Linked DNA regions of Reyranella humidisoli. The protein of the gene in region 1 interacts with the protein of each later gene in a pairwise test. Links are inferred from orthologs where the notes say so. Each region holds a gene or a part of one and is shown on either strand. Other genes may lie near its edges.

Region 1 (15,266 bases):
GCTCCAGCCGCCGTCGATCACGTTCACCGTACCGGTCGTGAAGGCCGATTCGTCGCTGGCGAGATAGGTCGCCAGGGCGGCGATCTCCTCGGCCGCGCCGAACCGGCCGGTGGGCTGGCGCTGCAGGAAGAACTGCTTCGCGTCGGCACCGCCGCCCAGGGCCGAAATGCGCTCGTCGAGCGATGGCGTCTGGACCGTGCCGGGGCAGATCGCGTTGCAGCGGACGCCCTTGGAGACGTAGTCGACGGCCACCGACTTGGTGAGACCGACGACGGCGGCCTTGGTCGTACCGTAGATGAAGCGCAGCGCGGCGCCCTTCACCGAGGAGGCCGCCGACGACATGTTGACGATCGAGCCGGAGCCCTTCGCCACCATCCCCGGCAGGAAGGCCTGGATCGTCCAGAACATGCTGCGGACGTTGAGGTTGAAGGCGAACTGCCACTGCTCGTCGGTTGCATCCAGCACCGAGCCGTGATGGACGAAGCCCGCACAGTTGAACAGGACATCGACCGCCCCGGTCTCCGCCGCGAGCTGGCCGATGGCGGCCTTGTCGAGCACATCGAGCTTGCGCGTGACGATCCCTTCCACGCCCTTCAGCGCTTCGAGCTTCCCGGCATCGACGTCGGTCGCCCACACCCTGGCACCTTCGCGCGCGAACGTCCGTGCCGTCGCCGCACCGATCCCCTGTCCCGCAGCCGTGACGACGCAGGTCTTGCCCTTCAAGCGCATTTCGATCTCCCCGGTCGGGCCTTACTTGATGATGCCCTTTTCCTTGTAGAATTTCTCCGCCCCCGGGTGCAGCGGAATCCCCAGGCCCTGCAGCGAGTCTTCCAGGCGGATGACCTTGCCCTTGGCATGGCCCGAGTCGAGGAGCTTGCGGGTGTTGGCGTTCCACAATGCCGCCGTGATGGCATAGATCAGAGCCTCGGACTGCTTGATCGACGTCACCCAGAGGGCGTTCACGCTCACCGTTTTGACGCCGGGCGTGTTCTTGTAGGCGTCGTCGGGTATCGCGTCCGTCGCGAAGAAGCTGAATTTCTTCACCAGTCCGTCCGCCTCCGGCCCGGCAATCGGCACGAGGTCGATGCCGGTCGTCACAGCCAATTCCGAGATTGCACCGTTCGGCCATCCACTCACGCTGAAAAAGGCATCGAGGGTGCCGTCCTTGAGCTTGTCGGCCGCCTGCTGGGTCTTCAGGTACTCTGCCTTCATGTCCTTCTCGGTGAGCCCGTAAGCGGCCAGGATCTGCCGCGCATCGACCAGGGTCCCCGACCCCGGCTCGTCGAGCGACAGACGCTTGCCCTTCAGGTCCATCACCGACTTGATGCCGGAGCCTTTGCGAGCGACCAGCTGGAAGCTTTCCGGATAGAGGCTCGCGATCGCCCTCAGCCCATCCGCCTTGGGACGTCCCTCATAGATGCCGGTGCCCGTATAGGCCCAGTAGGCGACGTCCGACTGGACGAAGCCCGACTGCATCGTGCCGGCGGCAATGGCATTGGCGTTGGCGACCGAGCCGTTCGAGGCGACCGAGGTGGCGACGAGGCCCGGCACACCGCAGGAGCCGCCATCGGCGCAGGCACGGGAGCCCGGCGGGTTCGAAATGGCGTTGGCGATCAGGCCGCCGATCGGGAAATAGGTCCCGGCCGTCGCGCCGGTGCCGATGCGGAAGAAGGTGATGTCCTGCGCCGCGGCAGGCATCGCGCCGAGGGCGGCGGCACCCAGCCCTCCCAGCAGCGCAGTCCTGCGATTGATCCGCATCGGAGTCTCCTTGCTCTTGATCGATTAAATCGTGTCCCGCTCGGGGCCGCAACGCTCGCCGTTCAATTGACGCCGATCGCCCGGCTCAACGTCGGCCCGATCTCCTTGTGAATGACCAGATCGGCGTCGGCGTCCTGGTCCGTGGGCTCGCGGTTCACGATCACGAACTTCGCACCGTTGCGCCTCGCCATCTGTGGGAAGCCGGCCGCCGGATAGACCACAAGCGAGCTGCCCAGCACGATGAAAAGATCGCAGGCGAGAGTCTCCTCCTGGGCACGCAGCATCGGCACTTCCGGCATCGCCTGACCGAAGGAAATCGTCGCGGTCTTCACGATCCCGTCACACTTCTCGCAGACCGGCACCTCTCCCTTCTCGAGGAAGGCGCGGCGGATCGGGGCGAGTTCGTGCCGGTGGCCGCAATCGAGACAGGTGGCATAGGTCGTGTTGCCGTGCAGTTCGATGACCTTCGAGTCCGGCACGCCCGAGCGCTGGTGCAGCCCGTCAACGTTCTGGGTGATGATGGCGCTCATCCGCCCCTGCTCGACCAGCTTGGCCAGCGCGCGATGACCGGCATTGGGCTCGGCCTTCAGCATGGTCTCGTCGGTGGCGAACTTGCGGTGCCAGGACTCGCGGCGCATCTCGTCGGAAGCCATGAAGTCGTCGAAGTAGATCGGCTTGTAGCGGGTCCAGATTCCCCCGGGCGAGCGGAAGTCGGGGATTCCCGACTCGGTCGAGATCCCCGCGCCGGTGAAGGCCACGATCCGTTGGGCCGCATGGACCATCTCGCGCAGGCGTTCGGCGTCATCCATCGGCGTCCTCCTTAAGGGGCTGGCATGGCGGGATTGTGGGCGGCGCAGCCGGCGTAGGACCGCCCCTCGCTGCGCACCTCCACCGTGTAGGCGAAGAGCGAGCCCGACAGGGGATCGACGCAGCGCCGCTCCTCGAAGGCGGCGGTGAAACCCGGATCGTCCAGCGCCGTATAGCCGACGCTGCCGTCGCCCGGCCGCGACAGGCCACCATGGGCATTGCGCTGGGGCGCAGGGCTACCCAGCACGTTCAGCATCATGTCCCGCCCGGTGACCTCAAGGCGCCAGGACGGCTCGCTGCCCGAGGCGATCCATTCGCGCTGGTCGAAGCGTTCCCGACAGCCCGCCGTCTCGACCGCCGCACGGCGCACTTCGAGCGCGCCAATGCCACCTCCCGGCCCCGCTTCGCGGGCGCCGTAGAATTCTACGAACATCGGCCGCCCTTCCTGACTTGCCGTCAGTGCCCGCAGGGCCTTGCCCAGTTCCTGCCCTGGCGTCCGATCCTCCAGTGCCATCGGAGCGCCGTCGCAGGGCGAGAATTGCAGCTTGCCTCCGACCTCGCGGACAAGGCCGCGCAGGCGGATCGCCGTGGCCGGCAAGGACTGGCGGGGCGGCTCGGGTGGCTTCTGCGCCGGTCTCGGCGCCAACGCAGTCGTCGCGACCGGCGGCGGCGTACCACTCGGCCCCCGTCCGAACGGGGTCGGCGCGGCACGTGTCGCCGGCACCGGCAGCGCATAGAAGAACAGTGGCTTGTCGGCCGCATCCAGCAGGCAGACGAACTGCGTCTCGAGCGGGCCGCGATTGCGATAGGTGAGCCGGCCGCGCAACGTGAGCGCCGAGGCGACCGACTGCGGTCCCACCTTCATGTCGATCTTCTCGATGGTCGGCGGCGGGAACTCCAATGCCGCGACCTTCTCGATCGTGCCGTCGAGCCGCCGGTACTGTGCTTCGCCGAACAGCACGCATTGCTGCGCAAGATACGTCTGCGCCTGGGCCGCCAAGCCGGACAGGACGAGCAGGGGCGCGAGCAGGAGAGCGAAGCGCATGAGGGTCCAAGGATAGCATCGGACGATGGGCGCGCACGACAAACCGGCCTAAGCTCCGCGAAACCTCTGCGGGAGCCAGGGCCATGCCGCGCCATATCGTCTGCCTCACCTTCGACCACGACCATCTCTCGGGCTTCATTGCCCGCGGCATGACGTCCCCGACGGCGATCTCGCGGGGCGAGTACGACGTGGTGGTGATCCCGCGCCTGGTCGCGTTGATGGAACGCTACGGCATCAAGGGCACGTTCTTCACGCCGGGCCACACGATCGACAGTACGCCAGAGGCCGTGATGCCCTATGTCGAGGCCGGCCATGAATTGGCCCATCACGGCTGGACCCACCGCCTTCCCGTCACCCTCTCCCGCGAGGAGGAAGAGGAAGAGATCGTGCGCGGCAACGAGTCGATCAAGCGCATCAGCGGTCGCGCCGCCCGCGGTTACCGCTCGCCCGCCTGGGACCTCTCGCCCCACTCCATCGAACTGCTGCTGAAGCACGGCATCCGGTACGACAGTTCGATGATGGGCCATGACTACGATTGCTACTTCGCCCGTCAGGGCGACGTCGCCGAGTTGCTGAAGCCGTTCGTGCGCGGCCGCGAGACGCCCCTGCTGGAAATGCCGATCAGCTGGTCGCTCGACGACTTCCCGCACTTCGAATACATGCGCCTGCCCAATGGCTCGGTGCAGCAGGGCCTGATGAACGCCACCAACGTCCTCGACAATTTCGTCGACGACTTCACCTACATGACGCGCGTCCAGCCGGACTTCGGCATCCTCACCTACACCTTCCACCCGCACGTGATCGGCCGCGGCCATCGCATGATGATGCTGGAGCGACTGATCCAACGCCTGATGGAAGGCGGCGCGGTGTTCATGACGATGGAACAGGCGATGGCGGAATGGCTGGCGCGCAACCAGGGTGCGCGCAAGGCGGCCGAGTAGCCTTTTGCGTTCAGGGCGACAGTTAGAGCGCCGTACCCCGCGTTACCCTGATCGCACGGCAGATCGTGACCATCTTGCCGATGGCGTGGTCGACGAACAGGCCAACGGCCTTCTCGATGGCGTCGGCATGGGCCGGCCGCTCGGCGGAGATCGAGCGGGCCAGCGTGCTGGCGAGGCCGGCGGCCGTCTTGCGATTGTCGAGGATCGCCCGGCGCAGCGAGCCGTCCGCGGCAACTGGCCCCAGTACCGTCTCGACGCGTTGCAGGAACGACGGCGCGTGCGCCAAGTGACGGTACATGCTGGCCAGGATCAATGGCTGCGGCTCGTCGCCGAATTTGTTGAGGCGCAGGACCAATGCCCAGGTCGCGGCGTCGACGTCTTCCTCGGAGGCGAGCTTCGGCAATTGCAGGTCGGGCGCCGGCTTGCGCGGTCCCGGCTCGATCCTGCCCTCACGCGCCACCTCGTCATTCAGCCAGGCGCGCAGGGCACCCAGAGCGAACAAGTTGATCGTATTGGAATGGTCGTAGCTCGCCAGTACGGCATCGACGCTGGCGGGTTCCTCACCGGCCAGCGAGGCCAGCCGCGGAATGTCCATGGTCTGGCGAAAGGTCGCCATCGCTGCATCGGGCAGACCATCGAGATAGAGCGGCTTCACGGCCGCCCAGGCCCAGGGCAATGCCCCTTCCATCGTCGCGAGATGACGCCAGACCAGATTGACCACACGCACGCCGACGGTAGCCCTGATGTCCGCGAAGAGATCGGCGATCTCTCCGGTGGCTTGCGCCTCCGTGATCGCCGGCAGCGGATCGCTCACTCGGCCGCCTGCTTGGAATCCTGGCCCAGCACGGTGAAGAACGACGCGGTCTTGGGCTGCTTCGGCAGCTCGACCAGCCCTTCCTTGAGGCGGGCGAAGCGGGCCTCCTTGCCGCGCACGATGCGACCCTCGTTCGGGCTGGGCATCGGGTTGCGGGCGATCGGCACCGCGTCGGCGGCCGTATAGACGCAGATGTAGAGACCGCGCGACTTGTCGGCGCCGTTGGCGGCCGAGCCGTGCAGCAGGCGGGTGTGCATCAGGCAGACGCTGCCGGCCTTGCCCAGACAGGGGACCGACTGGCCGAGCGCTTTCTTCTCCTCGTCGGCCGCGACGGCGCCGGTGAAGCGATCGCCCTCGAACAGCGAGAGGACCGGCCCCTTGTGCGAGCCGGGCACAACGGTGAGGCAACCATTGCTTTCATCGACGTCGTCGAGGAACAGCAGCGCCGTCACGATGTCGTCGTTGGTATGGGGTGTGTAGGCGAAATCCTGATGGTAGTTGACCTCGGTCCGCGCTCCCGAAAGCTTCAGGTTGATCTTGCAGTGGTGGAACTTCACGTCCGGCCCGATCAGGTCGGCCACCATGTCAACCATGCGTGCGTCGAGCATGACCTCGCGATAGGCGTCGGAAATGTCGGACGGGTTGTTGATCCGCCGCAGCGCCGGCTTCGCCGCGCTGTGCTCGGCGCCCATGTCGAAGCGCGGACGGCCGTCGATGGTGGGCGGACCGAACGGCGTCGCGTGCGCCCGGCTCTGCTCGACCCAGCCTGCGATCTCCGCCTTGAGGGCCCCGAGCTGGGCCGGCGTGACGGCGTCCTCCACCATGAGATACCCGTCGCGCCAGAACGCGTCGCGCTGCTCTTGCGTCAGAACCGTCATCGCCGTCTCCCTAGCGTCCTTTGAACACGGGTTTACGCTTCTCCATGAAGGCCGTGCGGCCCTCGATGTAATCCTCGGAGTCGAAGCATTGCTTCACCAGCCCGTTGAGGCGGGCGAAGTCCGGCTCGCCGTCGAGGCGCGTCAGTTCCTCGATGGTGCGCTTGGCGGCGTGCATGGTGAGCGGCGCATTCTCGCCGATCATCCTGCAGTAATTCTCGACATAGGAGTCGAGCTCTGCGTCGGGCACGACGCGCGTGACCAGCCCCATGCCGAAGGCTTCCTGGGCGTTGAAGTGCCGGGCGGTGAAGAAGATTTCCTTGGCATGAGACGGGCCCACGAGGTCGGCCAGGATCTTGAGGCCGCTGGCGCGATAGCCCAGCCCGAGCCGTGCTGCCGGCACGCCGAACCGGCTGTTCTCCGACGCGATGCGGATGTCGCAAAGCAGCGACACCGCCAGCCCGCCGCCGATGCAGTAGCCGCGGATGCGGGCGATCGTCGGCTTGGAGCACCTGTTGAGGCGCTTGTTCGCCATCTCGCCGATCTTGTCGTAGTAGGCGACCTGCTCGGGCGTGTTGCGCGCCTTCTCGAATTCCGAGATGTCGGCGCCCGACACGAAGGCCTTGTCGCCCGCCCCGGTCACCACCACGACGCGGATTTCCGGGTCCCGCTCGAACTCGTCGAGAATGACCGGAATCGCCTCCCACATGTCGGTCGAGGTGGCGTTGTGCTTCTGCGGCTTGTTGAAGACGAGCCGGCCGACCGGTCCCACCTTCTCCGCAATCATGTTCGGCGTCGGGCTGATCATCGTCAGATCACGCCCCGCTTGCGGAAGTCGGCGATGGCCGCCGCATCGAAGCCGGCTTCCTTCAGCACGGCGTCGGTATGCTCGCCCTGCTCCGGCGTCGCCGACTTCATCTCGAAGGGCGTGCGGCTCATGTTGATCGCCTGGCCGATCACCTCGATGTCGCCCAGCTTCGGCGAGTGCACGGGATGGGCCATCTTCAGGTGCTTGACCTGCGGATCGGCGAACATCTCGTCCATCTTGTAGATCGGGCCGGCGGGCACGCCCGCCTTGTTCAGCTTCTCGACGAGGTCGGCGCTGCTGTATTTCGCGACGCGCTTGTTGATCTCGTCGTTCAGCGCATCGCGATTCTTGGCGCGCGCCTTGTCGGTGCTGAACCGCTCGTCGGTGTAGAGTTCCGGCGAAGCGACGGCCTCGCAGAAGCGCTTGTAGATGTGGCCGCCCGACGCCGCGATGTTGATATAGCCATCGCTGGTCTTGAAGACGCCGGTCGGGATCGAGGTCGGATGGTTGTTGCCGGCCTGGCCGGGCACGTCCTTGGCCAGCGTCCAGCGCGCGGCCTGGAAGTCGCACATCGAGATCATGGCCTGCAACAGCGAGGACGAGACCCACTGGCCCTGGCCCGACGTGTCACGCTCCAGCAGCGCGATCAGGATGCCGATTGCGCAGTGCAGGCCCGCGCCCACATCGGCGACGGCAATGCCGGCGCGCATCGGGCCCTCGCCCGGGTTGCCGGTGACCATCATGAGACCGCCCATGCCCTGGGCGATCTGGTCGAAGCCGGCGCGCTCGGCATAAGGGCCGTCCTGGCCGAAACCCGAGATCGACCCGAGGATGATCTTCGGGTTCACCTTCTTCAGGCTCTCATAGTCGATGCCGAGGCGGAACTTCACATCGGCGCGGTAGTTCTCGACCACCACGTCGGCCTGCTCGACCAGCTTCATGAAGACGGCCTTGCCGTCCGGCTCCTTGAGGTTGAGCGTGATCGACCGCTTGTTGCGATGCAGGTTCTGGAAGTCGGGCCCGTGGCGCGGACCGCCCATGTCCATCTCGCCGGCGGACGGCGGCATCTCGACCTTGATGCAGTCGGCGCCCCAGTCAGCGAGGTAACGGACGGCGGTCGGACCGGCGCGCACGCGCGTCAGGTCGAGGACTTTGAAACGGGCTAACGGTCCTGCGGTCATGCTCTCACTCTAACGTTGGGATGCTTACTCTACCCGTACCATGGCGGACGGCGCGATCTCCAGCCAGACGCGGCTACCGATCTCGAAAACGGCAGTCGGGGCGGTCGATACGCGCAGCGGCTTCGAGCCCCCCAGCGGACGGACCTGATAGTCCCAGTATTCGCCGAGGTAGGAACGATCGACGATCTCCGCTTCGACCGACAGATTGGGGCCGCTGCCCACCTGGGTCGACAGGCCGATCGCCTGCGGCCGCAGCGAGTAGAGGAGCCTGCCGCCGCTGCTGGCACCTTCGAGCGCCGATGCAGCCGCCGTGAAACCGTCGAAGCGCACGTCGCTACCCTGCCCCGTCCCTTCGACGAAGTTGGTGCGGCCGATGAAGCCCGCCACGAAGCGGCTCTTGGGCCGGCCGTATAGAACGTGCGGCGCGTCGATCTGCTCGATCTTGCCCTTGTTCATCACGACGATGCGGTCGGAAGTGACCATCGCCTCGGACTGGTCGTGGGTCACGTAGACGGTCGTGATCTTGAACTCGTCGTGCAGGCGGCGGATCTCGAAGCGCATCTCCTCGCGCAGGTTGGCGTCGAGATTGGAGAGCGGCTCGTCGAGCAGCAGGACTTCCGGTTCGACGACGATGGCGCGGGCCAGCGCCACACGCTGCTGCTGGCCGCCCGACAGTTCGGCGGGATAGCGCCCCTTTAGGTTACGCATCTGGACCACGTCCAGGATCTTGTCGACGCGGCGGTCGATCTCGGCGCGCGACAGCTTCCGGACCTGCAGGCCGAAGCCGACATTCTCGCCCACCGTCATGTTCGGCCAGATGGCGTAGCTCTGGAAGATCATCGACATGCGGCGATTCTCGGGCGGCACGACGCCCGAGGCGGACGAAATCTGCTTGCCGTCCATCTCGATGCTGCCGTCGGTGGGCGGCATGAAGCCGGCGATCATGCGCAGGGTCGTGGTCTTGCCGCAGCCCGACGGGCCCAGCAGCGACACGAACTCGCCCTTGGCCAGTTCCAGCGAGAAATCGGACACCGCCTCGAAGGCGCCGTAGCGCTTGGCGACGTTCTTCAAAACCAGCTTGCTCATGTCGCGGTACGCCTCAGCATGAAGTCGCGGCCCAGTGCTCGCTGGCCCAGATACAGGAGTGGCAGAGTCAGTACCTGCAAGACCAGCGCCAGTGCCGCCAGGCGCTCGAAATTGCCCTCCTCGCTCATGTCGAAGATCATGACCGAGGCGACCTTGGTGTTGGGACCGTACAGGAAGATCGCTGCCGACAGTTCGCGCGTCGCCGGAATGAAGATCAGCAGCCAGGCGCCCAGCAGGTTGCGCTTGAGCAGCGGCGCCACGACCCGGCGCAATGCCGTCATGCGACTGCCCCCCAGCACGCGGACCGCCTCCTCCATCTCGGGATTGAGGCTGTTGATCGCCGCACTCGCGTTGACGTAGCCCACCGGCAGGAAGCGCGTGGTGAAGGCCAGGATCAGGATCAGGGCGGTGCCGTAGAGTGAGAGCGGCGGTGGCGCGTAGGCGGCATAAAAGCCGATCGCCAGCACCACGCCCGGGATCACGAACGGCGCCACGCACAGGAAGCCCAGCACGCCGCCGAACGGGATCAGCTTGCGCGCCACGATATAGGCGACGCCCAAAGTCAGGAAGACCGCGATCGTGGCGCTGATCCCGCCATAGACGAAGCTGTTGATGACAGACTGCGCAGCCGTCGCATGTTCGAACAGGATGAAGTGGAAGTTCGCCAGGGTAATGTTATCGAGCAGGAAGCCGCGGCCCCACGCCTTGGCAAAAGCCGACTGAATCAGGAAGATGTAGGGCAGGAAAACCGCCAGCGCGGAGACGAACATGGCGTAGCCGAACATCACCCAGCGCCAGCGGCCGAGCAGGATCGGCCGGCGCTCTCCACCCTTGCCGGTCAGCGCGACGAATCCCTTGCGGCGCACGATCAGCCTCTGGACCAGCACCAGCAGGATGGTGACGCCCAGGAGCGGCATGGCATAGGCCGCCGCCACTTCGACCCGGACGGGGTTGCCGAAGAACTGGAATAGCTGTGTCGTGACGACATTGAAGCGCGCTGGAATGGCGATCATCGCCGGCGACCCGAACAGCGCGATCGCCTCCAGGAAGCAGATGATCAGGCCGCCCAGGATGGCGGGCAGCGCCAGCGGCAGGGTAACCTTGCGCATGGTGCGCCATGGCCCCGCGCCCAGGATGTTGGCGGCATCCTCCATCTCCGAAGAGACCAGTTCCAGCGCTGCCGTCGTGAAGATGAAGATGTAGGGGAAGGAATACAGCGCGATGACGACCGCGAGGCCGGTGAAGCTGTAGATGTTGAACGGTCCCGCCTCGGCGCCCGTCACCATCATGAAGAAGCGGTTGAGCCAGCCGGCGTTCGGGCCGGCCAGCAGGATCCAGGCGACGGCGCCGGTGTAGGGCGGCGTGATGAAGGTCGCCAGCACGAGCATGCGCGTGAGCCCGCGCCCCGGCATGTTGGTGCGCGCGACGGCCCACGCCAGCGGCACCGCGAAGATGCCGGCCAGGGCGGCCGACGCCGCCCCCAGCTTCAACGAGTTGAACAGCGCATCGACATAGCGCGCCCGGCCATAGGCCGTCGCGTAGTTGGAGAGGGTGAAGTCGCCCGTGCGCTCCGCCTGGAAACTGGTGATGACCAGGTAGACGAACGGGCTCACCACCAGGAACAGGAGGACCGCGATGATCGCGATCCACAGGAGCCAGGACGAATCGAACCGGCTGGCACGCACGGGGCGCACCGGGACCGGATCGAAGGCCGGAGCCGCTACCGACATGGCGTGACGCCGAGGATCAGTTGCCGAACGTGTCGCGCCACTGCTCGATCACCTCCGGGATGCCCTTCTCGACTTCCGCGACGGTCGGTCGGATCACCTTGATCTCGCTGATCGGCTTGGCGCCCGGAGGCGATGGGACTTCAGGACGCAGCGGGATGCCGAAATGCTTGGCGTTGATCTTCGAGGCTTCGATTGAATAGAGATATTCCATGAAGAGCTTGGCGGCATTCGGATGCTTGGTGCCCTTCATGATCGCCGACGGCGAGATGATCAGCACGGAGCCGTCGCTGGGATAGGAGACCGCCAGCGGATTTCCGCGCGCGGCGCTGAACAGCGTCGAGCCGTCCGCACCCGCCGCCACCTGCCGCTCGCCGGCGTTGAGCGCCGTCACCGTGTCGTTGATCGACCGGCCGATCTGCGGCTTGTTCTTCTCGAGCTTGTCGAAGTACTGCCAGCCGTAGAGCTTCTTCATCGACAGGACCCAGGTGCCGACATACCCGGAGAAGCCAGGATGTCCGGTCGAGACCTTGCCCTTCCACTTGATGTCGAGCAGGTCTTCCCACTTCTTGGGCGCGTCTTCGGCCTTCACCTTCGCGGTGTTGTAGGTGAGGACGACCAGGCCGGCCGCGGTGGTGTGGAAGTAGCCATCTGAATCGAAGTTCCGGAAAGCCTCCGAGATTTTCGGGGTCGATTCCGGCACGTACTTCTCCAGGCGCCCCTCGCTCTTCAGTCGCGCGTAGTGACCGAGATCGGTCGAGGAGAAGACATCGCAGATCGTCTGGTTGTTCTTGATGTCCTGCAGGAGGCGCTGATAGGCGACCTGCGCCGTCGTGCGCACGACGTTGACCTTGACGCCGTACATCTCGGTGAAGCCGCGGCCGAGATCCTCGGCGCCTTCGGACGTGTAATGAGCGACGTACCAGGTGAGCTCGCCTTCCTTCTTGGCGGCTTCGGCCAGGGCTTTGATATCCGCCCGCGCCGCCAGCGGCACGAAGGCAAGCACGAGGGCCAACGCAAGGCTTCCTAGTCCCTTCATAAAATTCCTCCCGAAACGTTGCTTCATTATTTGTGGCTTGCGATACGATCACACGAGGCGCGGCACGACAAGCGCCGGAGTTCGAAGAGAACGCGCATGACGGAAAGCGAACGGTCCGCCGGCTGGGCCGCGTATTACCAGCAGCTTCGTGACCGGCCTCCCCGCAAGACACTGCTCGCCGCGCTCGATGCGTTCGGCACCCCGCCCGATGACGCCCTCGTCATCGATCTCGGCTGCGGCGACGGTCGAGACGTGATCGAGGAACTGCGCCGAGGCTGGCGGGTCATTGCCGTCGATGCCGAACCCGAGGCCCTGAGGCAGTTGCAGGCGCGGCCGCTGCCCGATGGCTGCGATGTCACGCCGGTCCTCGCGCGCCTCGAGGAAGTGCCGATCCCGCTCGGGATCCAACTCGTCAATTCGAGCTTCGCCATGCCTCTCTGCGAGCCACAGGCCTTTCATCGAACCTGGGAGCGCATTCGCGAGGCACTCCCCTCGGGCGGTCGCTTTTCGGGCCAGTGGTATGGTCCGCGCGACAGTTGGGTCGGTCGGCCCGGCATGACCTTCGTCTCGCGCGAGGAAGCCCTGGCGCTGCTCCAGGGTCTCGACCTGGAGATGTTCGACGAGGAGGAAGCCGACGGCGTGACGCCCCGCGGCAACGCCAAGCACTGGCATATCTTCCACATAGTCGCGAGGAAGCCCTAGGCAGTCCGCCCGTGCTGTGCGAGGCTCGACGTCCCATCAACATCGAAAGGAGGTGATCCTGTGAACTACACCATCACGACGCCGGCGATCTCTGCAGTTGCCGCCACCAGGATCGTTCCTGCCTTGGCTCGCTGCTGCGACTGACGGATCGACGATAGTCGGCACAAAGCCGCCTTCGGGCGGCTTTGTTGTGTCTGGGCCATATCGATGCGCGAAAGCCCGAATGGTGGACAAGACGGCGGCTGCTGGCGGACACTTGCGCCCTAAAATTCAGGAGGAAAACATGGCTGCCGTCGTTCCGGTCACAGCCGAAATCGCCAAGCGCGCTGCCGCCCTCGCCTGGCAGGACCTGCCCGACGATCTGGTCGAGCGCACCAAGCAGTGCCTGCTCGACTGGTTCGCCGTCACCATCGCTGGGGCACAGGAAGACCTCACCGGCATTCTGATCGCCGAAGCACTGGAAGACGGGGCGAAAGGCCCCGCGACGCTCGTGGGCCGCTCCGAGACCGTGCTGCCGTCGACCGCCGCGCTGATCAATGGCGCGGCCAGCCATGCACTCGACTATGACGACGTGAACTTCTCGATGGGCGGCCATCCCACGGTCACGGTCGTCCCCGCCCTGCTGGCCCTTGGCGAACAGATGAAGGCTTCGGGCCGCCTGTTCATCGAGAGTTTCGTCGCCGGTTACGAAACCTCGGGCCGGGTCGGCCGGCTCGTGGCCCCCAGTCACTATCAGAAAGGCTTCCACGTCACCGGCACGGTCGGCTCCTTCTCCGCGACCGCAGCCGCCGGCCGCATGCTGGGCCTGGACGATCGCCAGCTTGCCGTCGCCTTCGGAATCGCCGCGACGCAGGCGGCCGGCCTCAAGTCGAACTTCGGCACCATGTGCAAGCCGCTGCATGCCGGCACCGCCTCCGAGCACGGGCTGCGCGCGGCGCGGCTGGCCGCCAGGGGCTTCACGGCGCGCGGCGATTCGCTGGAATGCGACCAGGGTTTCGCTTCCTCCCAGAGCGATCATCTGAATGCCGAGGCGGCGCTCGGCGAGCCGCCGTCGGGCTGGCACCTGCGCAACAACCTCTTCAAGTACCACGCCGCCTGCTACCTCACGCACGCCCCCATCGAGTGCGCCAAGGAGATCCGGCTGAAGAACAACTTCCCGCCCGAGCGCGTGCAGAAGATCCTTCTCAGGATCGACTCCGGCGCCGACAAGGTCTGCAACATCCCCAATCCGACGACGGGCCTCGAGGCGAAGTTCTCGCTGCGCCAGACCGTGGCGATGGCGTTGACCGGCGTCGATACCGCCAATCTCGAATCCTACAACGAGGCCGTGACGCAGGAGCCGCGCATCAAGGACCTGCGCGACAAGATGTCGATCGACTTCCAGCCGCACTGGGCGCACTCGCTGGCAGAGATGGCCATCCAGCTCGACGACGGCACGACCATCGAGGTCAAGCACGACTCCGGCATTCCCTGGGCGGACCTGGAGAAGCAGCGCCAGGCGATCGAGACCAAGTTCGACAGCCTGGTGACGCCTTTGCTTGGCGTATCGGGCACCCGTCGCCTGCACGATGCCATCGAGCGCATCGACGAACTCACCGACGTGGGCAAACTCGTCCGCGCGTCAGCCAGGAGCTAAGTCAAGAATGTCAGAGGATTTCAGGGCCCGCGCCCGGCTGGTGCCCAAGGGCAACCGCTATGAGGATTTCGAGGTCGGCCGCGTGTTCCGCCACCATTGGGGCCGCACGATCACCGAGTCGGAAAGCACGCTCTTCTCGACGCTGACGCTGCACTTCAATCCGCACTACTACAATGCAGCCTACGCCCAGGCGCACGGCCACCCCGGTATCGTGGCCAATCCCCTGCTCGTCTTCACGACCGTGTTCGGCCTCACCGTCGAGGACCTGAGCGAGGGCGGCGGGCCGTTCCTCGGCGTCAACGAACTCACCTACCACCAACCCGTCTATCCCAGCGATTCGCTGCGCGCCGAATCGGTCGTACTCGACCGGCGTGTCTCGGACTCCCACAAGGGGTTCGGCATCGTCAGCTGGCACAGCAAGGGCTTCAACCAGCGCGAAGAACTCGTCATCGACTTCAAGCGCACCAATCTCGTCCGTCTCAGGAATCCCCAGTAATGCCTTTCCTTACCGAAGAACGCCGCATGATCCAGGAGCAGGCGCGCGAGTTCACGCTGAACGAAGTGCTACCGGTCGCCAACAGGCTCGACCCCGAAAAGGGCGATATCCCGATGGACCTGCGCGAGAAGATGGCCGAGCTCGGCTATTTCGGCATCCTGATCCCAGAGCAATACGGCGGCCTTGGCCTCGGCTGCTCCGAGTACTGCCTCGTCACCGAGGAACTGTCGCGCGGCTGGATGAGCGTCGCGTCGATCATCGCGCGCGGCAACCTGCTGATCGGCTCGCAGGAGATGAGCGAGGAGCAGCGCGGCCGCTACCTGCCGCGCATGGCCAAGGGCGAGTTCCTGG
Region 2 (15,350 bases), on another replicon or contig:
GATGGCCTGCGCCGCAACCGTATAGTCGTAATAGCCGGCATTGTGATAGACGCCGTTGGTCTTCGCGTCCGAAGCACCGTTGAAGTGGCCGACCAGTTCCACTCCCGACAGGCCGCCGACGGTCGTCACATAGGTCTGCCAGTTCGAGGCCTGCCAGATATCGGTATAGTTGGGCGTCGTCGGAGGCGGATTGTACGGCGGCGCCTGTTGCCCGTTGTCGGTCGCGGGCGTGATCGCGATCATGGGCGTCCCGGCAAGCGTGCTGCCGGTCGGAAAGTCGATCACCGGCGCCGTGGTGCTCGGATCGGGGACGCCTGCGGCAGCGGTGTTGATCAGCCCGGCGATGCCTTCCGCGTCGTAGGTAGAATTGTAACCGCGTGCGACGACCGCCCCGTCGATCACCGCGCTGATGCCGAACTGGTGACCGAAGCTGTTGATGGCGCTGAGGTCGGCAACGTCGGCCGTGTTGTTGGCCAGCGCCACCTCGAACGTGTCGTAGCTGAAGTTCCAGGCGACGGCGTTGGCCGGATTGATGTTGCCTTCGGTCGTACCGATGAGGGTCGTGAGGTCGTTGGCCGTCGGGGTCGAGGTCGGGTTGCTCTGGATGATGAGGTAGACCTTGCCGCCGGACACCTGCGTGGCAGCGACACTGGCGTCAGTCGTGAGAGTCAGATCCCAGTCAGTCGTCCCGGTCGTGTTGTTTAACGTTCCTCCGTTGGCCACGCCGTTGGAGATCACGGTGGTAAAGGGGCTGAGGTTCCCGCCCGCCGCGTAGGCGTTGTACCAGAGGTAGGCGTTGACGCCGTTGCCGCTGCCCCCCTGCGTCAGCTCGGACAGCAATGTGGCCGACAGGTGATAAGTCAGATTTACCGGTGTCGCCATGGTTCCCCCCCACTCGTGGCCCCGTTCCGGAGCGTCAAGCTAATTCCCACAAACAACTTGCGGCTATCCAGAGAGCCGCGTCAATGCGTTCGGAACCCGACAAACATTAAATTTCGTCCACGCTCCTGCCGACACCCGGAGTGAAACCGGCGGCACGGACCCAGCATGGAACTTCGCCGATAGCCGATTCGGCCGTCGTCGGTCCCCGCACGCACGTTCGAAGTGCCCGGACGGAGTCGCCCGGCTCAAGTTTCTAGGCGAACAGGAAGTCCGACTCCTGCAAGGTCGTGATGCCTTGCAGCGCAATGCTGTCGCCGTTGCTGCCGACGATGACGGTGTTGCCACCGGCAACCGTGCTGTGGGCCTGGACGTAGGCGAAGTCCGCGAACTCCGAAGTCGGGAGCGTGATCGTGTCGCCTTCGCCTGCGTTGAAGTCGGTGATGACCGAGGTGCCGAACAGCGGCGCATAGACGAAGCTGTCGGCGCCGGTGCCGCCGGTCATCGCGTCGTCGAAGATGCTGTGGAGCGTCTGCGGCGTCGACAGCAGGCCTTTGATCGTGTGGCTGCCGTCGTTCATGTTGTAGATTATCTGCGCCTCGGTCGAGGTCGTGCCGCTCACGTCGTAGTCGAGCTGATAGCTCGCATACTCGGTCTTCTGCACGTTGGTGAAATAGTGCGTGATGCCTGTGACGACCCCGTCGCCATTGGCGTACTCGTATTCGTAGGCCGTATAGGACTGGCCGGTCACGCCGGTCCAGGTCTCACCGATCTTCTGGCCCCCGGCATTCAGCTCCACCACATAGCCGGTGTAATCCTGGCCGGTGATGTCGGACTGGTAATACTTCTGTCCGGTCAGCACCCCGTTGCCGTTGGCATACTCGTTCTCCCAGGACGAGTAGACCTGCGTGGCCGTGATCTGGCCGCCGGTGAATACTTCCTTGATGAGATTGCCCGAGGTGTCGAGGTCCTGCTCGTGGCCGGTGTAGTTCCGGCCGACAATGTCCGTGAAGTAGTACTTCTGGCCCGCGAAGTGGCTGCCGGTGCTGTTGATGATGTAGTCGTCCTCGTAGGACGAGTAGGCCTGGGTCTTGATGCCGCTGTAGTAGATGCGCGTCGTCAGGCCCTGGGCATCGAGGTCGTGCTCGTAGGCCGTGTAGGCGTGGCCCTGGACGTTGGAGAAGAAGTACTTCTGACCGATCAGGCCGTTATGCGGCAGAACGCTCTCATAGCCCGCGGCGTAGTCGTATTCGTAGGCGTGGTAGGCCTGTCCACTGACGCCGGTGAAGGTGTAGCTGAGCAGGCGGTTCGAACCGTCATAGTCGGCCTCGTAGCCGGTATAGGCCTGGCCGGTGATGCCGGTGTGGAAGTACTGCGCGCCCGTCAGCTCGTTGTCGTCGTTGTAGTCGTAGGACATCGACGAATAGGCCTGCCCCGTGACGCTCATCAGGAAGCTGTGGGCGCCGGTCATCTTGTCGATCGCCGTGCCGTTCGCCTGGTAGTCGGTGTAGGCGATCTGCAGCACCGACTCGCCCACGTCGGTGAACTCGATCTGCTGCACGTGGGTGTTGCTGTTGAGCGCGCTGAGGGCGGCGGCCACGTTACCCGCCTTGTCCTGCACGATGAGCTGGTAAGGCGAGGTGTCGGCGTTCTGCGTCACGGCAAGTGCCGCCGCATCGCCGGTGATCTGCCCGACCGTGACGGTGAGTGCGTCGTTGTCGGAGATCGTAATCGAGGTCGGCAGATTGGCGCCGTAGGTGTCGAGATCGGCCGAGATATTGGCGGCCGTGTCGCTGATGGCGCCGTTCGCGGCCACGCCGCTCACGGTGAGCGTCAGCGCGACGCTCGGCGGACCGTAGGGCGTCACCCCGTCGGCCAGCAGCTCCTGCATCGTCACCGTGTAGGTGCCATTGCCGAGCGTCGAGGTCGTCTCGGTCTGCCAGCGCCCGTCGAGATCAGGCGTCGCCTGCAGGACGCCCGAAAAGGTGCCACCGACCGTCTGGGTGATAACGATCTGGGCGATATGACCCGGCACGATCTGGTTGGTGTATTGCGAGGTCAGGCCCCAAGTCGTGACTCCCCCGCTGCTGGTGGCCGTGGAATTCGTCGGCGTGCCCGTGTGGGAGCCGTTGTTCGTACCGGTCCAGCCGAAGGCCAGTGGTGTCTCGCCGGTGATCGCGACCGAAGGCGCCGTCGACAAGGGAATGTTGCCCTGCGCGGGCATGCCGGTGCCGTTCTGCTGGTCGAGCGCGGTGAAGACGGCGCCACTCAGGGTGCCCGCGATCGGCGCAGCGGCCGGCTGGTTGAGCGACGCGCCGCCGGCATAGGCGAAGGTCAGCATCTCGACCGGCGCGGACCGGTACTCGTTCAGGTCGATCTCGAGGAAGTTGGTCGAGAGATTGTTCGGATTGATGTTCGCGCCGCCCGCGACGGCCACGTCGAAGATCGTGAACTCGATGTCGCCCGGGGTTGTCGAGGCTGCCGTCGTGTAGAACTCGTAAACCTTCTGACGGCCTTCGAGATCCGAGAGGACGAGCTGGTACCAGCCGATGTCACCCTGCGCGACCGTGCTGGCGACCGGCAGGCCCGCGATGCCGAAAGTCCCCAGGACGTTCATGCCGCTCGTCACCGTCCACGCCCCCGGCGAGCCGGCGATGGTATAGGTCTGCCAGATGTTGCCGCCGGTCGGCAGGGTCACGTACTCGAACGTGCCGTAGCCGTTGGCGTCCTTGCCGGTATAGATGCCGATCTGCACGCTGAGATCGGGGCGCAGGAGCGTCTGGCCGTCGCGCCCGACCACGTTGAGATAGAGTGCGCTCGTCGTATCGGGGATCAGGTAGTCGGTCTGGCTCGACTGCGGGGCAAGGAACGGGCCACCGGTCGGCGCCGTATAGTCGGGCGCGATCTCCGACGCGCCATAGACGTAGAAGTCGATGTTGCCGACATTGTTCGCGGGTGACGGCGTCGACGACGAACCGGGCTGGCCGAGCGGAATCAGCGGCCCGGGCGTGACGTCGACCGACAGGTTGTCGGAGAAAGCCGAGCCGTAGACATTGGAATTGTAGAAAAAGTACTCGCTGTAGGCGTCGTAGTGGACGTAGCTCGGCGTGGGCGAGACGGCCGTGTCGCGATAATTGTCGAAGGCGTAGGCCGCGTCCCAGTTGGCGTTGTTGTTGAGATTGATGGTCTGGGCCGCCCAGTTGTCCGGCCCGTAGGTGCCGCCGTTATAGGGGTTGGACTGGTTGGCCACGGTCGCCCAGTAGCCCGCCGTGAAGCCGGTGAAGGCCTGCGTGAGGATGTTGCCGAATTCGTCGTTCGTTCCGCCCGGTGTGACGAACGTGGCGTCGGGCGAACCCGGCGGACTGCCGCTGCCGGGAACCGTATAGGGCTGCGTCAGATAGGGGTCTTCATAGATGTACAGCTTGCCCTGGCCGGCCGAATAGAGATTCGACTGCAGGTCGGCTTCGCTGATCACCATCCAGGCCTGGGTCTGGCTGCCCTCCTTCGGGCTGAACACGAAGTACTGCCCGGCCGAGCCCCAGGTGCCGGCGCCCAGCTGCACCGACTGGATCTTGTAGGAATAATACTGGCCGTTGTGCCACACGCCATTGGCATCGTTCTCGCCGTTGGTCGCCCCCGACAGCAGCAGGTCGTGCTGCGCGGCGAAGCCCTTGGTGACGTAGTCGTTCCAGTCGGACGGTGGATAGAGGGCGCCGCCGCCCATCTGCACGTTGGAGGGCGAGATCACCATCATCGTGTCGCCAGCGAGTTCGCCGGCGGCATATGTCAGGACATTGGACGAGGTGCTGTTCTTGAGCGCGTCGACGATGGTGGTCTGACTCTGGCCATAGCCGCGATACTGGTCGGGCCCGCTGCTGTACGAGACGTGCACCTGCGTGTTCTGGGCAAAGCCCGGAATGGCCGTCAGGTCGCCCGCATCTCCGCCTTTACCCAGCAGGGAGTATTCGAACTGCGAGTAACCGTACTGGTAGTTCGAAACGTTTATCGCGATATCGGCTTCTGCCGTGATCAGCGTCGTCAGATCGTGCGCGTGTGCGTTCGTTCCCGGCGTGGTCAGGGCCTCGCTCTGCACGAGGAGATAGACGACGCCGCCATTGATCGTGGTGGTGGTGGTGTTCGTCAGGTCGATGGTAGCGGTGTAGTTGCCGCTGCCGTCCGACGTGACACCCGACTGGAGCTGGCCGCCGTCGATCAGCGTCGTGAAATTGCTTTCACCCGAGGGCGGCTGGTCATTGTAGAGATAGACCCACACGCCCGTGAAATTCGAGCCGGTCTGGCCGCCCGTCGCTCCCGTGACTTCCGTAACGAAGTCTCCGGACATGTGGAACGTCAGCGTCACCGGCGGCGGAGTGGCCATCGTTCATCTCCCTGTGCTGCGCGAACGGAGATGACGATTCGGTCGTCGCTGCTTCAGCAGCGCCGAGAGTCCCCCCGCTGGGCGCTGTTGTCCCTAGTCTGAGGGGAACCTGAAGCCGCACGCCGGCAAAGGCAACACGTTCGTGCTCGCGGACAGAATAAATAACTGTAACGTTCCGATGTCAGACGCGGTGAAGGCAAACATCGCGCCGGCAGGTTCTTCGGAAATCAGGACTGGCGGTCGAGGCGTCCCGGGCTGCATTCTGCGGCAGCATTTGCCCCGGCCGGGGGCCCCAACGCAGGACGACAGATGAAGAATGGCAGGGAGGCTGGCGCTCCGACTGAAGCCGGCGGCACCGACCGCGCGGCCTCCTTTCGGCAGTATCTGGCCAGGCGTTGGGCGCCGACCGCAGAGCCGATCCTGATCGTCGGCGATGCGATGCTCGACATCTACGTGTTCGGGACGGTCGAGCGCATCTCCCCCGAAGCGCCGGTGCCCGTCATGCGCCAGCAGGAAACGCGCGAGGCGGCGGGCGGTGCGGCGAATGCGGCGGTCAACATCGCGAGCCTGGGCGGCAGCGCCCATCTCGTCTCCTGTGTCGGGGCCGATGCCGATGGCGAGCGGCTGGCGGCAGTCCTCGCCGAAGCCGGCATCACCTTCGACCTCGTGCGATCGGCGGCCAGGCCGACCACGGTCAAGACGCGCTTCGCGGCGGGGCAGCATCAGATCCTGAGACTCGACCGCGAGAGCAACGCGGTGTCGACGGCGGAGTGCGAGCGCGAGGTGCTGGCGGCCATCGAGCGGCGCATCGGCAATTGCCGGCTCGTCGTCCTGTCCGACTACGACAAGGGCGTGCTCACCGACCGCGTCCTCGAACGGACCATCGCCTGGGCGCGCGCGCGCGGCGTTCCCATCGTCGTCGATCCCAAGCGACGTGACTTCTCGGCCTATCGCGGCGCCACCTACATCAAGCCCAACCTCGCCGAACTCGAACGCGCGACCGGCCTGTCCGTGCCGTCGCGCGACGACGGCGCCGTCGAACGCGCGGCCGGCATCGTGGCGGCAGCCACGATGGCCAACGTGCTGGTCACCCGGTCCGAAGCCGGCATGTCGCTCGTCCCGCCCGCCGGCCCCGCCCTCCACATGTCGACACATGCCCAGCAGGTGTTCGATGTCACCGGCGCGGGCGACACCGTGATCGCGGCTTTCGCGCTGGGCATCGCCTCCGATCATTCCACGCCGGAGGCGATGGCCTTCGCCAATCTCGCGGCCGGCATCGCCGTCTCGAAGCCTGGCACCGCGACGGTGCTCGCCGAGGAGGTCGAGGCGGAACGCTCGCTGCTCGCCGACGACGAAGTCGTGGCCCGCGGTGCGCTGGTCACGGCCGAGACGGCGCTGCGCCTGCGCCGGATCTGGAAACGGCAGGGTCTCAGCGTCGGCTTCACCAACGGCTGCTTCGACCTGCTGCATCCCGGCCACGTCTCGCTGCTGCGCCAGGCGTCGTCGGGCTGCGACCGGCTGATCCTGGGCCTCAACAGCGACCAGTCCGTCCGGCGTCTCAAGGGAGACGGCCGCCCCGTCCAGACCGAGGAGAATCGCGCCGCCGTGCTGGGCGCGCTCGAGTCGGTCAATCTCGTGGTGATCTTCGACGCGGACACGCCGGCCGCACTGATCGACCTGCTGGTACCCGACCTGCTGGTCAAGGGCGCCGACTACCGGATCGAGGATATCGTGGGCGCCGACACCGTGCTGAAGGCCGGCGGCAGGGTCGTCACCGCCGAACTCGTGCCCGGCCAGTCGACGACGAAACTGGTTGCCGCGAGCCGGCCCATCAAGACGGACGCGAAGGTGAACGCGTGATCCTCGTCACCGGTGCGGCGGGTTTCATCGGCTCCAACGTCGCCGCCGCCCTGAACGAAAAGGGCCGCAACGATCTCGTGGTCTGCGACTGGCTGGGCCAGGACACGCGCTGGATGAACCTGCGCAAGCGGATGTTTCGCGACTTCGTATTCCCCGACGATCTCGCCGGCTACCTGGAGAAGGCCGACGGGATCGAGGCCGTGATCCACATGGGCGCCAACTCCTCGACGACCGCGACGGACGGCGACGCGATCCTGCGGACGAATTTCAAGTTCTCGCTCATGCTGCTGGACTGGTGCGCCGCGCGCGGCGTGCCGCTGGTCTATGCCTCGTCGGCGGCGACGTATGGCGACGGCGACAAGGGCTTTGCCGACGGGCTTTCCTTCGACGCGCTGCGCGCGCTTCAGCCGCTCAATCTCTACGGCTGGAGCAAGCACCAGTTCGATCTCGTCGTGGCCGAGCGTGTCGCACGCGGCCTGCCGCTGCCGCCAAAATGCATCGGGCTGAAGTTCTTCAACGTGTTCGGCCAGAACGAGTATCACAAGGGCGACATGATGAGCGTGGTCGCCAAGAACCACGCGACCGCCGTCGCGGGCGACGAGGTGAAGCTCTTCAAGAGCCATCGCCCCGACTTCGTCGATGGCGGGCAGAGACGCGACTTCGTCTATGTCGACGATGTCGTGGACGTGGTCCTGTGGTGCCTCGAGGCGGGCCCGCGCCACGGCCTGTTCAATGTCGGCACCGGCATGGCCGTCTCCTTCCGCGAACTGATCGAGGCATTGTTCGCCGCGGTCGGCCAGGCGCCCAACATCTCCTACGTGCCGATGCCGGAGAGCCTGCGCGCGAAGTACCAGTATTTCACCCAGGCGCCGCTCGACGGGCTGCGGGCGGCCGGCTATCGCGCGCCTTTCACCGACGTCGGCCCCGCCGTGGCGCGCTACGTCGAATACCTCTCGGGTAGCGACCGGTATCGTTAGCGGCCCTGGAATCTTTCCGACATAGGCGAACCATCAGAGATCAATTGCTTCCCCATTCAGATGGGGAAGTGCCCCGTCATACGGGGCGATGGGGTCATGAACATCGCAAATCCATGACCCCTCCGGCCCTGCGGGCCACCTCCCCATTTGAATGGGGAGGAAGATGATTGGAGAGGCGCTAAACCGGCAGCAGGTCGCCCTTCTTCTTGACGAAGCGGATGAAGGTGTTGGGCGCGATCCGGTCGCTGTCGAAGACCAGTTCGACGGCGCCGGATGCGATCAGGCCGTCGAGCCAGGGCGCGACGGTCGGCGTCTCGGGGCGACCGACGTCGTCGATGCCGATGATGGTGTCGGGGCCGCACTTCGACCAGATCGTGCGCAGCACCGGGTCCATCAGCACGCCCATGTCGAGGTCGAGCCAGACGAAGCTCAGCGGCCCCTGCAACTGCGCGCAGGTCTTCGTCGCATCGCCCTTGACCGGCGTGAGCGGCAGGATGCGCGACCACTTGGTGAGGAAGCCGAAGGCATCGAACGCGTCGTCGCGGAAGGCGCCGATCCCCAGCGCGCCGCCCGCCGGGTCGTCGATCTCGAATCCGTGGAACGTGTCGAACGTGTAGTAGTGCTTGTTCGCCCCCAGCGCCTTCAGCATCCAGGCGAGCTTCACCGACAGGATGCCGCGGAAGCAGCCGAACTCGGCCACGTCGCCCGCGACCGGAAGCGCCTTCTCAAGGAAGGGGAAGATCAGCGAGATGTTGGCTTCCTGGCGCATGCCCGCGATTTCCGGCGGCATCAGCGCCTTGATCCGGGCCTGGGTGTAGTCGACCAGGCTCTGGTACGCCTGCGCCGGCTCCGAGAAGGAGCGCAGGTGGGCCGCGATCTCGTCGACCACCTTGGCGATGACGGCGTTGTCCTCGCTCTTCACCGCCGCCGCCGACCAGTCGCCGCGCGGGTTGGCGCGGAACTCGACGACCTTCTCGTCGAGATACCGGTCGTATTCGGCGCACTTGGCGACGAAGGTGAAGGTCTCGGGGGTCGCGCCTTGTCCGGCGGCGCGCTTCAGGCAGTCGAGGAAGGCGCAGACCGCCTCATGCTGACCGCGCGCGTCGGCAAACGCGCGGCCGGCGGCGGCTTCCTTCATCAGGCCAAAGGACGGACCGCCGGCGATCCCCGGCTCCATCCGGCCGGCCTGGTCGACGAAGACCCGGGCGGTCGACCGGAAGGCCTCCGCGTCGGCGAGCCCGAAGCTCCTTCCCGACATCACTACGCTCGATCTCGAATTCACCGACGGTCCTTTCCGGGACTGAACAAGGGTCGATGCTCGCACACTCCTCCCCTCGGTAGAAGGGCGATGGGCGGCGAACGCCATCAGGCGAAGAGAATATCGCTCAACTCGATGGCGTTCGCGCCGACGAACGAGATGGCGAGGTCGGCGGGAGCGTAGAGCACATCCACCGTCGCATGGAGATAGAGGCTCGTCGAACTTCCGTCCGACTGGATCTGGACATGCGAGGCGCTCATGCTGAACGCCGTCAGGTCGAGTTTGCTGGTCCCCGACATGAAGTCGAAGATCGTGTCGTAGCCGGTGACCAGATTGCTGTCGAGGAACTGCAGGTAGACGAAGACGTCGGCCCCGCCCATGCCATAGAGCGCATCCCCGCCGCCCGCGCCCGTCAGGATATTGGCCGCGGCATCGCCGATCAGCGTGTCCGACGTCGAACCGCCGATCAGGTTCTCGACCGAGTTCATGGTGTCGAACAGCACGCCGTCGACATAACCCGCCTGCGAGCGCAGGTCGGCATAGACGTGGCCCGTGGTGCCCTCGTAGGACGCGGTGTCGATGCCACCCTGGCCCCAGAGCTGGTTGGGCGTGCCGGCATTGATGCCGCCGCCGATCAGCATGTCGTCGCCCTCGCGGCCGTAGAGCAGGTCGCTCGACGCACCGCCCGTCAGGCGGTTGGCGCCGCCATCGCCGATCAGCGTGCTGCGCCCGAGGCCCGCGGTCAGGTTCTCGACGCTGTCGTAGGTGTCGGCGAGCAGGTAGTTCACCATGCCGTATCGCGCCGACAGGTCGGCATGGACGACGCCGCTGCGACCGGCATAGGAGGCGGTGTCGATGCCGTCGCCGCCCCACAGCTGGTTGATGCCGAAACTGCCCATCAGCACGTCGTCGCCGGCGCCGGCATAGAGAATGTCGTTGCCGATGCCGCCGTCGATGACGTCGTTGCCGGCATTGCCGTGCAGCACGTTGTTCAGCTCGTTGCCGATGATGGTGTCGTTGCCGCTACCCGTCACCAGCGTGCCGATCAGCGAGCGCGTGTCGCCCTGGTAGAGCAGCGTGTTGTAGACGTTGCCCTGCGCCTGGTACTCGACCGTGCCCGGAGGGGCATAGGCGTTCAGGTCGGCGAGATGGTCGACCGAGAAGCGCAACCACTGGCCGGCCCGCAGGTCGTCGTACTGGTCGCCGCTGAAGTTGCTGAGGTCGTAAGTGGTGTCGGCGCCCTGCGTCCACACGGTCTGGAAGATCCTGTGCGTTTCCGTCACGCCGGTGTCCGGTGCTTCCTCACCGTCGATGTACTGCTGCCCGGTGCTGTTGCTCCAGGTGTAGACGGCCTTCTGCGCCGGCGTGGTGCCGGTCTTGCCCTTGTCGAAGTTCGCGCCGTACATCTCCTGCAGCGCCGCAATGTCGTACATCATGTAGCCCGACACCGAGGACCCGTCCGGCGCGGTCGTGTTGGCATTGACGCCGACTTCGCCGGTCAGGAAAGACGAATAGCTCATCACCGTGAATTCGATGTTGCTGCGATCGGCCGAGATGGCGCCGTTCGGATAGGGCTCGAACGGATGCTTGAGGCCCATCGCGTGACCGATCTCGTGGATGATCGTGGCGAAGGTGTCGTTGCCGTAGAGTTGATCGGTCTCGGGCGTCCCGTTCTCGCCGAGGAACACGTCGCCTGCGCTGTTGGAGATCGCGCCTTCGTGATTGGCGGGAAAGTTCGCATGCGAGCCGCCGTCGTTGCCCGGCAGGCTGCCGGCGCCGGCGATGCGCATGGCAGCATCCGAAGTCTCGCTCAGCTCGAAAGCGACACCGGTGTACCAGGTGATCTGGTTGAACCCGATGATCGACGCCGCTTGCTGGTGCTCGTTGGCCTCGATGAAGACATCCAGGCCTTCCTGGTCCTGATAATCCTCGGGATAGTCGTCGACGGAATCCGGGAAAAAGTAGGTGAAGCTATCCGCGGGTGTCTGACCGTCGGCATCCGACGTCCAATAGTGGTCCGACAACAGCGCCCTGAGGTTCGCATCGATGATCGTGTAGGAAGCGAAGGTGCCGGCGTAGAGGCCGCCCTTGGTGATCGCCGGATCGGCCATGATCAGCATCCTCCTGGAAAGCAGAAAACAGAGGCCCGCCTCTACTATCCGTCCACATTCGGGACAAGTTTCGCCGCGCCCAGACCGCGCAGAATCGCGGCAGGTGCGACGCGAAGTGTCAGTTCTCCGGTTCGACACCGCACGCGACTCTCGTCGGCCCCCTGACACAACGCGAGCGGATACCTATATTCCGGCTCTCTGGCAGGTGGCGACAGGAGCGAGACATGCAGACGTACAAGAAGACCCAGGAGGCTTTGGCCAAGCTCTCCCCCGAACAGTTCTATGTGACGCAGGAGAGCGGCACGGAACGGCCCGGGACCGGCGCGCTGCTGCACAACAAGCAGCCCGGCATCTACGTCGACATCGTCTCCGGCGAGCCGCTGTTCGCATCTTCCGACAAATATGAATCGGGATGCGGGTGGCCGAGCTTCACCAAGCCGATCGAGCCCGCCAACGTCGCGGAGCTCAAGGACGTGTCGCACGGCATGATGCGCATCGAGGTCCGGTCGAAGCATGGCGACAGCCATCTCGGCCACGTCTTCCCCGACGGACCGCGCGACCGCGGCGGCCTGCGCTACTGCATCAACTCGGCCTCGCTGCGCTTCGTCCATCGCGACGACATGAAGGCGCAGGGCTACAGCGACTATCTCGACCAGGTGGAGGATGTGAAATGAGCACGGAACGCGCGGTTCTTGCCGGCGGCTGCTTCTGGGGCATGCAGGACCTCATCCGACGCATGCCCGGCGTCTTGTCGACGCGGGTCGGCTATACCGGCGGCCACGTCGCCAATGCGACCTACCGAAACCATGACGGCCATGCCGAGGCGATCGAGATCGTCTTCGATCCGGCGAAGACCAGCTATCGCAAGATCCTGGAGTTCTTCTTCCAGATCCACGATCCCTCGACGATGAACCGCCAGGGCAACGATCGCGGCACCTCTTACCGCTCGGCCATCTTCTACACCAGCGACGAGCAGCGCCGGATCGCCCTGGACACGATCGCCGACGTCGACGCCTCAGGGCTGTGGCCCGGCAAGGTCGTGACCGAGGTGGCGCAGGCCGCCGAGTTCTGGGAGGCCGAGCCCGAGCATCAGGATTACCTGGAGCGGATCCCGAACGGCTACACCTGCCACTTCGTACGGCCGAACTGGAAGCTGCCGGTCCGCGCCAAGGCAGCCCAGCCCGCCTGACACCGGCCGGAGCCGGCGCCCGGCCCCAGTTAACGACCGCGCACCGGTTCCGACCGCATGGTCGGCGACGCCAGGGGCCCGCGCACGGACACGAGATAGTCCAGCGAGCCCGGCGTGCCGGTGTCGAGGGCGATCAGCGTGTCGACGGTCCCCTGCCGGAGATCGAAGCGGCTTTTGACATAGGCCGTGGCATGCGGGGCGCGCACGGTATGCTCGTCGAGCGCAAGGATGCCGCCCGACAGGTCGAAGGCCCCGCGCGTGGCGATCCAGCTCCCCACGAACCCGTCGATGACCGCCGAGGTGAAGCCCATCTCGGTGCTGAACAGGCTGGCGAGTCCGGTCGCGAACGAGGCGAAGGACGCCGACCCCCGCACGACGGATGCGCGGACCTGGCTTCGCGACTGTCCGCGGCCCACTCCCGAGGCGACGAGATCGTCGAGCGTGCCGCCCTCGGCTCTCCAGACCAGGTCCTCGAGGTCGAGCGTGCCTTCCAGTGCCACCGCGAGCTGGTCGGTGCCGAACTCGTTGGCGGCGCCGGCCACCGCAATGGTGCGCGAGATGTCGATGTTCCCCACGCTGCCGCCCAACTCCATCGCGGGCACAGGAGCCCGCGCATCGACCCGCGCCGTCAGGTCGAAGGCCGCGCCTTCCAGCGTGCCCGCCAGCCGCGTGACGTCTAGTACGCCGCGGTCGAGTCGCGCGGAGAGTTCGACCATGCCCAGCGCATAGCGCCCCCAGGCGACCGCTGGCGTCGTGAGTGTCAGCGTCGCATCGAGCGCCCGCAGCGAGTTCGTGAGCCGCTCGCTTCCCGTCGCCGGCGAGGCCCCGCGCCGTGAATCGCCGGCACGCCCCACGCCCGACCGGGGCGCCGCGGGCAGCCAGCGATCCAGCCGCAGCCCGCCCGGCGCCTGCAGCGACGCGGTGACGTGCGGGCGTGCCGCCAGGGTCGAGGAGAGCTCACCCGAAAGCGCCATGCCGTCGATCGCGAGGGTGCCGCGGAACGTTGCGCGACGCCAATCGCCGTGAAAACTGCCGTCGGCCTCCACGTCGGCCACGTCCTCGCGCAGGCCGCCGCTGGCCGCCGCGAGGAAGGCGCCGAGGTCGAGGCCCGTCACGGAAAAGCGAGGAAAGTCGAAGCGGCGGTCCTCGCCGAAGGACATGCGCCCGGCCGCCGTGAAGGTGGCGCCGAGCATGGAAACCGACAGGTCCGACAGGGCCGCTTCCTTCAACGTCCCGACCGCGCGGCCCGCCACCTGGGCGGCCCCGATGCGCCCATGGACGAAGCGCGGCAGCGCCGCGAAATCGAGCATCCGGTCGGCATCGCGAATGACGCCGCGATAGACGAGGTCGAAACGCGGGACGGTGCCGTAGTCGGCGACCGCCCCCGAGAGTTCGAGGTGTGAGCCGAGAAGCTCGCCCACGCCCACATGCTTGAGCTTCAGCTCGTTGCCCTGGATGACGACATGGGCATCGACCTCGTGCGCGGTTTCTCCGCGGTAGAGCACGTTGTCGAAGCGGGCCTTGAAGTCCAGCACGGGCGGCGCGGGTTCGTCGGCCGCCGGCGGCGAGACCGGCGTCGCGTCGGGCGCGGGCATCAGCCCGTGCAGGGCCGCGCCGGTCAACTGATAGGCGTCGAGGTTCAGGTCGGGGAGATGAATGCGGGCGGTGATGACGGTCGGAATCGAATAAGCGATGTCGGCGCTCGCGGTGCCGCGCTGGTCGTCGAGTTCGAACGTCGCATCGGTGACATGAACGACGCCCCTTGCCGGCCGCGTCTTGCCGCTGATCCGCAAGGTCTGCAGGCGGTCGGGCGGCAGCGACGTCGTGTCGATGCCGATCCATTTCAGCGTCTGGCGCAGGTTCCGGCCCTCGACCTCGATGAGGCCGTCATATCCCGCGTCCTTCGCATCGCCCTCGAAGCCGGCTTTCCGGTTGATCAGGAGGTCCCCGGGCAGCACGGCCTTGAGCGCCAGTATGTGAAGCACGTCCTTCTCGTACTGGAAGGTCACTGTGACATCGCGGACCGCGTCGCGGCGGTAGCGCACCGTGTCGACCTCGCAGGTCAGGCGCACCCGCAACGACGGCAGGTCGTCGTCGGACGACGCCCCGGTTTGCATCGCCGCCCGCGCTGCGTCACCGGACGGCGGCACGAACAGCGCGCCGTCCTGCAACCGCTCCACCCAACGGTCCGCATCCAGATAGGACGACGCCAGCCTGCCGCTCACCGCCGTCGTCGTACCGCCACCCGCGATCAGCAAACTCCCCGTGATGCGTTCGTCCGCCACGGCGATCGCCAGATCGTCGAGCGAGAGCCGGTCGCCGGCCAGCGCGACGTCGGCCGACACCGCCAGCCTGCGAGCGACCGCCTCGTTCACGCGCATCGGCCGGCGGCCGCTCGCCGTCGTGATCGATTCGACGAACTCGGGCAGGTACTCGGCTTCCAGCGACAGGCGGCCCCGCAAAGGATCGCCGGCCGTGCGCTCGCCGGGCCAGCCCGCGAAGACGAGGCGGCCGCCCGGCACGCCGAGCTTCAGATTGACCGGGGCATCGGCCGACGCCGTCATCCTGAGCCCGAGCGTGAACAATGCCGGAATGCCGTTGACGACAGCGGTCCCGTCGAGGGCGAGAAGGCCCGCGTTCGCATCGAACGAGCCCGACAGGTCGATGGCCCGCGCCTCGAGCGGTTGGCCGGACAGAC

The links.
Region 2: the proteins of KQ910_RS24425 (region 1) and rfaD interact in binary tests that used the Escherichia coli proteins (3 or more experiments, as listed by UniProt). The link is inferred for Reyranella humidisoli from one-to-one orthologs.

The regions. Positions count from the first base shown.
Region 1 is NZ_JAHOPB010000003.1:188,438-203,703, reverse strand. The notes cover bases 5,152-8,066. They hold KQ910_RS24425 (enoyl-CoA hydratase), read right to left. Parts: upstream 7,049-8,066; coding sequence 6,254-7,048; downstream 5,152-6,253. Other genes in these bases: KQ910_RS24420 (CaiB/BaiF CoA transferase family protein), read right to left, coding at 7,051-8,066; KQ910_RS24430 (phytanoyl-CoA dioxygenase family protein), read right to left, coding at 5,362-6,243; KQ910_RS24435 (hypothetical protein), read right to left, coding at 5,152-5,365. In the rest of the region: KQ910_RS24460 (SDR family oxidoreductase), read right to left, coding at 1-735; KQ910_RS24455 (TAXI family TRAP transporter solute-binding subunit), read right to left, coding at 751-1,758; KQ910_RS24450 (SIR2 family NAD-dependent protein deacylase), read right to left, coding at 1,821-2,567; KQ910_RS24445 (hypothetical protein), read right to left, coding at 2,579-3,610; KQ910_RS24440 (polysaccharide deacetylase family protein), read left to right, coding at 3,694-4,551; more of KQ910_RS24435, read right to left, coding at 4,574-5,151; more of KQ910_RS24420, read right to left, coding at 8,067-8,229; KQ910_RS24415 (ABC transporter ATP-binding protein), read right to left, coding at 8,254-9,315; KQ910_RS24410 (ABC transporter permease), read right to left, coding at 9,312-11,045; KQ910_RS24405 (ABC transporter substrate-binding protein), read right to left, coding at 11,062-12,048; KQ910_RS24400 (class I SAM-dependent methyltransferase), read left to right, coding at 12,178-12,783; KQ910_RS24395 (MmgE/PrpD family protein), read left to right, coding at 13,067-14,419; KQ910_RS24390 (MaoC family dehydratase), read left to right, coding at 14,427-14,915; KQ910_RS24385 (acyl-CoA dehydrogenase family protein), read left to right, coding at 14,915-15,266. UniProt on the Escherichia coli protein: Converts o-succinylbenzoyl-CoA (OSB-CoA) to 1,4-dihydroxy-2-naphthoyl-CoA (DHNA-CoA).
Region 2 is NZ_JAHOPB010000001.1:2,529,519-2,544,868, reverse strand. Bases 6,105-9,103 are described here. They hold rfaD (ADP-glyceromanno-heptose 6-epimerase), read left to right. Parts: upstream 6,105-7,113; coding sequence 7,114-8,094; downstream 8,095-9,103. Other genes in these bases: KQ910_RS12250 (class I SAM-dependent methyltransferase), read right to left, coding at 8,273-9,103; rfaE1 (D-glycero-beta-D-manno-heptose-7-phosphate kinase), read left to right, coding at 6,105-7,117. Outside these bases: KQ910_RS12270 (hypothetical protein), read right to left, coding at 1-882; KQ910_RS12265 (hypothetical protein), read right to left, coding at 1,136-5,257; more of rfaE1, read left to right, coding at 5,567-6,104; more of KQ910_RS12250, read right to left, coding at 9,104-9,352; KQ910_RS12245 (M10 family metallopeptidase), read right to left, coding at 9,460-11,463; peptide-methionine (R)-S-oxide reductase MsrB, read left to right, coding at 11,688-12,137; peptide-methionine (S)-S-oxide reductase MsrA, read left to right, coding at 12,134-12,652; KQ910_RS12230 (AsmA family protein), read right to left, coding at 12,682-15,350. UniProt on the Escherichia coli protein: Catalyzes the interconversion between ADP-D-glycero-beta-D-manno-heptose and ADP-L-glycero-beta-D-manno-heptose via an epimerization at carbon 6 of the heptose.